DNA from 2 places in the Pseudomonas sp. GL_091 genome. Region 2 is predicted to be linked to the other one. Evidence: riboswitches for the same ligand, from Rfam matches in the RefSeq annotation. Region 2 holds a riboswitch; the other holds the start of a gene.

Region 1 (4,164 bases), 2.3 Mb from region 2:
GTATCGCCACTTTCATAGTGAAAGCGCAGCAGGCGATCAGTGTCGGCCACATACAGGTCATTGCCGACCAGGGTCATGCCGAAGGGCGAGTTGAGGTTTTGCAGAAACACCGTGCGGGTTTCCGCGACGCCATCACGGTCCTTGTCGCGCAGCAAGGTGATGCGGTTGGCGCTGGGCACCCTGGCCCCGGCGCGGCCCATGACTTTCTTCATGACCCAGCCGCGAATGCCTTTACCGTCTTCGGGTTTGGGTGGTGCATTGGTTTCCGCCACCAGCACATCGCCATTGGGCAGCACATAAAGCCAGCGCGGGTGATCCAGGTCTTCGGCAAAAGCGGCCACTTGAGTGCCCGTGGCGGCGATGGGTTTTGCGCCCTGCGGCCAACCGATGGCCGGGGCGATGTTCACGGTCGGGATCAGGGTTTTTTTCGGTTCCGGCAATTGAGGCGATGGACCGGTGCCGTCGGAGACTTGCAGGCGGGAGGTCTCGCCACAAGCGGCGAGCCCTCCGCAGAGCGCGATAACGAGAGCGAGCGGGGGCGTGCGCATGCTGGTCTTCCCTATGAATGCCTTGTTCTAATCATAGAGAAGCGTTGTCGTCCGATGGTTCAACCCCTCAGCCGCGAGCTTCCTTGAACAGCACCGCAATGCCGGGGTGATAGTTGCCGGCTTCGTTGCGCAACTTGCGGTAGGCATAAGGGAAATACCAGGCGACAGCGCAGGTGTGTTCCTTTTGCAGGTCGTCGACCATGTCCTGGAGTTCTTCCGGTGTGGCGCCCTGCTGGGCTTTTTGCGGAGCGACGAACAGGCAGCCGAGTTTCAGGTCGCTGGCGTGGCTCAGCCGCTTCGCATCGCTGGCGATGTCGAGCAGGGCCTGGGTCAGGTTGAGGCTGTTGACCCGTGGCCAGCGCTGACTGGTCTGGATGTAGGCGCGGGTTTCGGGCGAGGCCAGGAGCAGGTCGGCGCGGCTGTTGCGTTCGCCTTCTTCGGTCTGCTTGCGGGTGGGCGTCTGTTGCAGCGTGACCATCTCGGCCATCCAGGCCGCGGCCGACAGCAGTCCGAGATTGGCCTTTTCGTCGTGCCAGTACGGTGTGTCGCCATCGCCACGGACGGCGTTGTAACGGTCGATGCATTCGAACCAGTGCTCGAGCACCGGGCGCAGGAATTCCAGCTTTGGATTGTTGATGATCATGCCTTGCATGGGCTCACCCTTGTTGTTGTGTTGTGAGTTTGTGGCTCTTTGATATCACTGCTGGGAGCGTGGCACAAGATTGACGTCAGTTTATTGATTGTTGGCAGCTATTCGGTCGATGGCCGCCCGGCTTTAATTGACGCTCCACCCCCAACCCTCTAACCTTCGCGGCTTGTTTCAGGTGCTCTGTGGCTTGGGTCGACAGAGTGAAACAGGGAAGTCGGTGAGTGAGTCCTTCTGTTGGTCGAAGGTCCGCAATTCCGGCGCTGCCCCCGCAACGGTAAATGAGTGAAAACTGTGTCTGATGCCACTGTGTCGATTCGATGCGGGAAGGCGCACAGTCTGGCCCCGCGCCACTCATGAGCCCGGAGACCGGCCTGATTCATCCAGCGGCATCACGGTGGGCGATGCCAGGCTTTTTGCCTTCTATTCTTGTGCCTGCCCGCCGTTATTCCTGCCTCAACGGAGAGCTCCCCCATGACTGATACCCCCGATCGTGACGAACGCCACCTGGCGCGCATGCAGCGCAAAAAAGCCGTGATCGACGAGCGCATCGCCAATTCCCCGAACGAGTGTGGCCTGCTGCTGGTGCTGACCGGCAACGGCAAGGGCAAGAGCAGTTCGGCCTTCGGCATGCTCGCCCGCGCCATGGGGCACGGCATGCAATGCGGCGTGGTGCAGTTCATCAAGGGCCGCAACAGCACGGGCGAAGAGCTGTTCTTCCGGCGCTTTCCCGAGCAGGTGCGTTTTCATGTGATGGGCGAAGGGTTTACCTGGGAAACCCAGGACCGCCAGCGCGACATCGCCGCCGCCGAAGCCGCCTGGGCGGTGTCGCAGCAGCTGCTGCGCGATCCGTCCATCGGTCTGGTGGTGCTGGATGAACTGAACATCGCCCTCAAGCACGGCTACCTCGAACTCGATCAGGTGCTCAGCGACTTGCAGGCCCGCCCGCCGATGCAACACGTGGTGGTCACCGGTCGTGCCGCCAAGCCGGAAATGATCGAGATGGCCGACACCGTCACCGAAATGGGCGTGATCAAACACGCCTTTCAGGCCGGGATCAAAGCGCAGAAAGGCGTCGAATTGTGAGTCAGCCTCGGCACTGTCCGGCGGTACTGATTGCCGCGCCGGCTTCTGGCCAGGGCAAGACCACCGTCACCGCGGCGCTGGCCCGATTGCATCGCAATCAGGGGCGCAAGGTCCGTGTGTTCAAGTGCGGCCCCGACTTTCTCGATCCGATGATTCTCGAACGCGCCAGTGGTGCGCCGGTGTATCAGCTGGACATGTGGATGGTCGGCGAGCAGGAGAGTCGCCGGCTGCTGTGGGAAGCCGCCGCTGAAGCCGACCTGATCCTGATCGAAGGTGTCATGGGGCTGTTCGACGGTACGCCGTCGAGCGCCGATCTGGCGCGGCATTTCGGTGTGCCGGTGCTGGGGGTGATCGATGGCACCGCCATGGCCCAGACCTTCGGCGCACTGGCCCTGGGGCTGGCGCGTTATCAGCCGGACCTGCCGTTCGCCGGCGTGCTGGCCAATCGTGTCGGCACGCTGCGCCACGCGCAACTGCTCGAAGGCAGCCTGACTGAAGGTTTGCGCTGGTACGGCGCGCTGTCCCGGGAAACCGGGATCGAATTGCCGAGCCGGCACCTGGGGCTGGTTCAGGCCAGTGAGTTGAACGATCTCGACCTGCGCCTCGATGCGGCCGCCGATGCCCTGGCCAGCAGTTGCGAGGTCGCGCTGCCACCGGCGGTCGAGTTCGCCGCCCCTGATGTCATCGCAGTCGAACCGCTGCTGGCCGGTGTACGCATTGCCGTTGCCCGGGATGAAGCCTTTGCGTTCACCTACGGCGCAAGCCTGGATCTGCTGCGGGCGATGGGCGCCGAGTTGTCGTTCTTCTCGCCGATCCGCGACCGTGAGTTGCCGGAGGCGGACAGCCTGTATCTGCCGGGCGGTTACCCGGAACTGCACCATGTTGCGCTGGCGAAAAACACCGCGATGCTCGAAGCGATCCGTGCGCACCACGCCGCCGGCAAGCCATTGCTCGCCGAGTGTGGCGGCATGCTGTATCTGCTCGATTCCCTGACCGATGTCGAGGGCACTCGCGCCGAACTGGTTGGCTTGCTGGTCGGTGATGCGGTGATGCAAAAGCGTCTGGCAGCGCTGGCGTTGCAGGCGGTGCAATTGCCGGAAGGTTCTCTACGCGGGCACACCTACCACCATTCGTTGACCACCACTGAACTGGCGCCGATTGCCCGTGGATTGAGCCCTAACGGCGGGCGCGGAGCGGAGGCGGTCTACCGTGAAGGGCGGATGACCGCCTCTTATGTGCACTTTTATTTTCCGTCGAACCCTTCGGCGATTGCCGCACTGTTTGCGCCGGACCAAAACCTTGTAGGAGCGAGCCTGCTCGCGAAGCGGCCATGACGGATAACGCATATTCCGAAGCCGAACGCGCAGCGGTCTATCGTGCCATCGCCGAGCGCCGTGACATGCGCCACTTCAGCGGCGGCACCGTCGAGCCCGAATTGCTGCGGCGCCTGCTCGAGGCCGCACACCAGGCCCCCAGTGTCGGCCTGATGCAGCCCTGGCGCTTCATCCGCATCAGCGATCGCGCCTTGCGCGGGCAAATCCAGGCCCTGGTGGAAGAAGAACGCATCCGCACTGCCGAAGCCCTTGGCGAGCGCAGCGATGAGTTCATGAAGCTCAAGGTGGAAGGCATCAACGATTGTGCCGAGGTACTGGTCGCCGCGCTGATGGACGACCGCGAGCAGCATATCTTCGGCCGCCGCACCTTACCGGAAATGGACATGGCTTCGTTGTCCTGCGCGATCCAGAACCTGTGGCTGGCGTCCCGCGCCGAAGGGCTGGGCATGGGCTGGGTGTCGCTGTTCGAACCGCAAGCCCTGGCCGATTTGTTGAGGTTGCCGCCGGGTGCCAAGCCGCTGGCGGTGCTGTGCCTGGGGCCGGTGAGGGA
Region 2 (4,164 bases):
CGATCTTCGCCAGGTGATTGACCCCCAAATGAATCGCCATGGTCGCGCCGTGCTGCGCCAGGCTGGAGAATTCCTCTCCGGGTGGCATGGCGGTTTTGTCGGCGTAGCGCGTCAGGATCACGCTCTGCGAAACGTTCGGCAGCGTCAGTTCTGCTCCTAAAAGCGCTGCGCAAGCGGCTGTGGCAGTCACGCCGGGTACGATTTCGAACGCAATGCCCAGCTCACGCAGATAGCGAATCTGCTCGCCAATGGCGCCATACAGGCTTGGATCGCCGGAGTGCACCCGAGCCACATCCTGACCTTTGGCGTGGGCGGTCTTGATCAGGTCGATGATCTGTTCCAGGTGCAGTTCGGCACTGTTGACCACCTGCTCGGCACAATGACCTTCCAGTACGGCGGCAGGTACCAGGGAACCGGCATAAATGATCACCGGACAGCTGCGAATCAGCCGCTGGCCTTTGACGGTAATCAGTTCGGGGTCGCCGGGACCTGCGCCAATGAAGTAGACGGTCATCGTCGGTTCCTGTGGGGAAAAAAGGGGCTGAACAGGGCTTCAGATGAAGAATGTTCATGATCAACGGTGGGGATTATCGGGGTTTTTATGCCGCGCCGGCCAATGCCAGTGTTGCCTGGGCGTATTTTTGTCGTGGAATCAGCAGTTTTGCCGGGGCCTGGGCCAGTTGTTCCGCCAGGGCCAGTGCGGCGCTTTCCGCCACGCCGTAGCAACCGGTGCGTTCAAACGCTATTTGCGATTGATGACTGAGTTGCGGTTCATAAGCGGCCAGTTGTTCACTGCTGAAATACATCAATTCCAGGCCAAGCTGCTGAGCCAGTTCGATTAACGCAGGTTCGTCGCGCTTCGAATCGATGCTGGCCAGCGCCTTGATTTCATGACGAGCAATCTGGTGTGCCTCCAACGCCTGATCGAGCAGCGCCAGCAACGTGCTGACGGGGCAGCCCCGTTGGCAGCCCAGGCCGACCACCAGGGTCGGCGCTGTGCTGACGTCAGTCATGCGTGGTATTGGCCATCGCTTTTGCGACGGAACAACCAGGCGCTGATCAGGCCCAGGGCCAGCCAGAACGCCACGTTGGTCAGTTGCGAAGCGATTTTGAACTGGGCTTCCAGCGCCTCTGGAGCAAGCATCGAATGCACTTCCGGTTGCGGTGCGCCAATCACATGGGGAACGGCGAGTATCGCCGCGCCGAGGACTTTCATCAGCCAGTGACGGCTGAACACGATCAGCGCGATACCGACGGCGGTGGAGGCGGCGGTACCGATCCACCACAGTTGCCGTTGTGCCAGGTCCGCTGCGGCAGTGCCGGGCAATTCAGGTGGCAGGCCGAGGGTCGGCGCGAGCACGAACGTCGCATAACCGGCCAGGCCCCAGAGCAGGCCTTGCGAGGTTTTGGTCGGCGCACGCAAGGTGTACAGGCCGGCCAGCATCAGGGCGAAACCGACGGCCACCACCAGGTTACCGCCGGTGGTCGACAGCACGCGCTGCCAGCCGTCTTCCGGTTCCCAGGCTTGTGCATCGTGGGTGTGGGCAGCCATGGCGCCATCGGCGTGTTGGTGAACTTCAGTCGCGACCGGTTCGGCTTTTTCGTAGGTTTCGGCCTGCAAAATCAGCGGGGCGACCCAGAAGCTTTGCAGCAGGGTCAGCAGCAGGGCGGCCAGCAGCCCGGTGAAACCTGCGGTTTGCGCAATACGCTTGATCATGTCGACAGCTCTCAATGGCACGGGAATGCGGAGCTGTGACGGGTATCGTGGGCGGCATTGTGCACCGCTTCGATGTGCGAGAAACCGGCGAAATACACAAGGCTTGCGCCCAGGATCGACGCGCAGACAGCAGCGGCCAGACGTTGGGTCAAGGTTGAGGTGGTGCTCGCGGATGTGTGTTCGGCGCTGCTGATGATCGACATGGCGTTTCCCTCTGGTCTGTCAGCGGGGAATAAGAGCGCATGCAAACCCCCGCACGACCTGGCGCGCAGAGGTTCAAACAGCGCCCGCCCACCGCGGGTTTGTTGGTTCAGTGATCGTACTTGTCACTTTGTGTTACGGGCCGGTCTCCGGGCTCACGAGGGGCAAAGGCTTGCGCCTGAACCTGAAAGCATCACCTTCCCATGCCGCAGTGGCACAGTGGATCTGATGCTTCGCTCGCTTACCGTTGCGGGGGCAGCACCGGACTGACATGGCTTAAGAGTAAAGCACATGATTCACCGGTTTCCCGTTTCACCCTGTGAAGGGCACCCGTAACAAGGTGTGTAGGAGAGCATGGGCGGGGGTTGGGCGTCAATTGGCAAGGGTTCTCACTTGAAATTTACACAAGCCCCCTTGCCACAGGGATCGCAAGCATTGACCCGCCCCAATACCATGCGTAGCCTTGCGCTTTCGAGGTTCTTCGGCGTTTGCCGAAGCTAAGAAGGGAACGCGGTCGATGCCGCGGCTGCCCCCGCAACTGTGAACGGTGATGTTCGTTGCCACGCCACTGCTGACTCAATCCATGAGGCCGGCGGGAAGGCGCAGCGAATGCCAGGCTCAAGGCCGGCACACCGTCAGCCAGGAGACCTGCCTCGTCACAGATTCTCACTTTCAACCGGGCGGGGTGATCCGGTGGCGAACTCCTCAGGCACGCGCCTCCGCGTTGCCGGTCGTCGTCCCGTATGCCCGCCACATTAGCCATAGGGCATCCGATGAAAACACTGGCCAAACTCCCCGTCACCATCGTCACCGGCTTTCTCGGCTCGGGCAAGACCACGCTGCTGCGGCACATGCTCGACAACGCCCAGGGTCGCCGCATCGCGGTGATCGTCAACGAATTCGGTGAGTTGGGTATTGATGGCGAAATCCTCAAGCAATGCTCCATCGGTTGCACCGAAGAAGAAGCCAACGGCCGTGTCTATGAATTGGCCAACGGCTGCCTGTGCTGCACCGTCCAGGAAGAATTCTTCCCGGTGATGCGCGAACTGGTGGCCCGTCGTGGCGATCTTGATCACATTCTCATCGAAACCTCGGGCCTGGCGCTGCCCAAGCCGCTGGTCCAGGCCTTCCAGTGGCCGGAAATCCGCAGTGCCTGCACGGTGGACGCGGTGATCACCGTGGTCGACAGCCCGGCCGTGGCCGCCGGCACCTTCGCCGCGTTCCCGGATCAGGTCGACGCCCAACGCAAACTCGACCCGAACCTGGACCACGAATCGCCGCTGCACGAACTGTTCGCCGACCAACTGGCCAGCGCTGACCTTGTGATCCTCAACAAAGCCGACCTGATCAACCCGGCGGACCTGGCCCGCGTGCGCCTGGAAGTCGCCGAGGAATTGCCGCCAGCGGTGAAAATCATCGAGGCCAGCAGTGGTCGCCTGCCGCTGGACGTGCTGATCGGCCTGGGTGCCGGCTCCGAAGAACACATCGACAGCCGTCACAGCCACCACGACCATCATCATGATGGCGACGACGATCATGATGACCACGATCACGACGCCTTCGATTCGATCTCCATCGAACTGCCGCAAGCCGACGAAAGCCTGCTGCTGGATGCGCTGACCCAACTGGTGGTCCAGCACGGCATCCTGCGGGTCAAGGGTTTTGCGGCGATCCCGAACAAACCAATGCGCCTGCTGATCCAGGGCGTGGGCACGCGTTTCGACAAGCACTTCGACCGCCAGTGGGGCGCCGAAGAAGCACGCGTAACCCGCCTGGTGCTGATCGGCCAGGAACTGGACGCCACTGTTCTCGAAGCGCAATTGCGCGCCGCGCTCAGCGAGTAATCCATGCACCTGCTCAGGACCCAGCCCGGCGGTTTTGTGTCGGATGACAACATTGCCGACCTTGGACAAACCCCCGCCGAACTGGTGATCCTGTGCAGCGGCGATTCCAGCCTCGCGCTGCTCGCCGAAGCGGCGCAGCAATTGCCCGACGATTACCCGAGCGTGCGCCTGGCCAACCCGATGCAGGTGCAGAACCATGCCTCGGTCGATTTGTACGTCGATGAAGTGCTGCGTCACGCCAGGGTGATCCTGATTTCGTTGCACGGTGGCATCGCCTATTGGCGTTACGGCATCGAGCGCCTGGTCGAGCTGTCGCAGCGCGGCGTGCAGGTGATTCTGGTGCCGGGTGATGATCGCCCGGACCCGGAACTCAGTGACCTGAGCACCGTCGGTGCCGAAGAT

Evidence for each region. A riboswitch is a leader RNA that binds a small molecule or an ion and turns the genes downstream of it on or off. The one in region 2 is predicted to bind cobalamin.
Region 1: linked by a shared signal. The riboswitch ahead of cobO (cob(I)yrinic acid a,c-diamide adenosyltransferase) and the one ahead of AC3ITY_RS18610 (CbtB domain-containing protein) in region 2 are both predicted to bind cobalamin.

Annotation. Positions count from the first base shown of each region.
Region 1 is NZ_CM174451.1:1,807,636-1,811,799, forward strand. Features, by position in the region: gene AC3ITY_RS08305 (PQQ-dependent sugar dehydrogenase) at 1-548, opposite strand, end outside; gene AC3ITY_RS08310 (hypothetical protein) at 616-1,200, opposite strand; cobalamin riboswitch at 1,354-1,586, shown strand; gene cobO (cob(I)yrinic acid a,c-diamide adenosyltransferase) at 1,669-2,280, shown strand; gene AC3ITY_RS08320 (cobyrinic acid a,c-diamide synthase CobB) at 2,277-3,614, shown strand; gene bluB (5,6-dimethylbenzimidazole synthase) at 3,611-4,164, shown strand, end outside.
Region 2 is NZ_CM174451.1:4,103,740-4,107,903, reverse strand. Features, by position in the region: gene cobM (precorrin-4 C(11)-methyltransferase) at 1-514, opposite strand, end outside; gene AC3ITY_RS18620 (cobalamin biosynthesis protein) at 600-1,013, opposite strand; gene AC3ITY_RS18615 (CbtA family protein) at 1,010-1,717, opposite strand; gene AC3ITY_RS18610 (CbtB domain-containing protein) at 1,729-1,920, opposite strand; cobalamin riboswitch at 2,042-2,267, opposite strand; cobalamin riboswitch at 2,376-2,588, shown strand; gene cobW (cobalamin biosynthesis protein CobW) at 2,692-3,762, shown strand; gene cobN (cobaltochelatase subunit CobN) at 3,766-4,164, shown strand, end outside.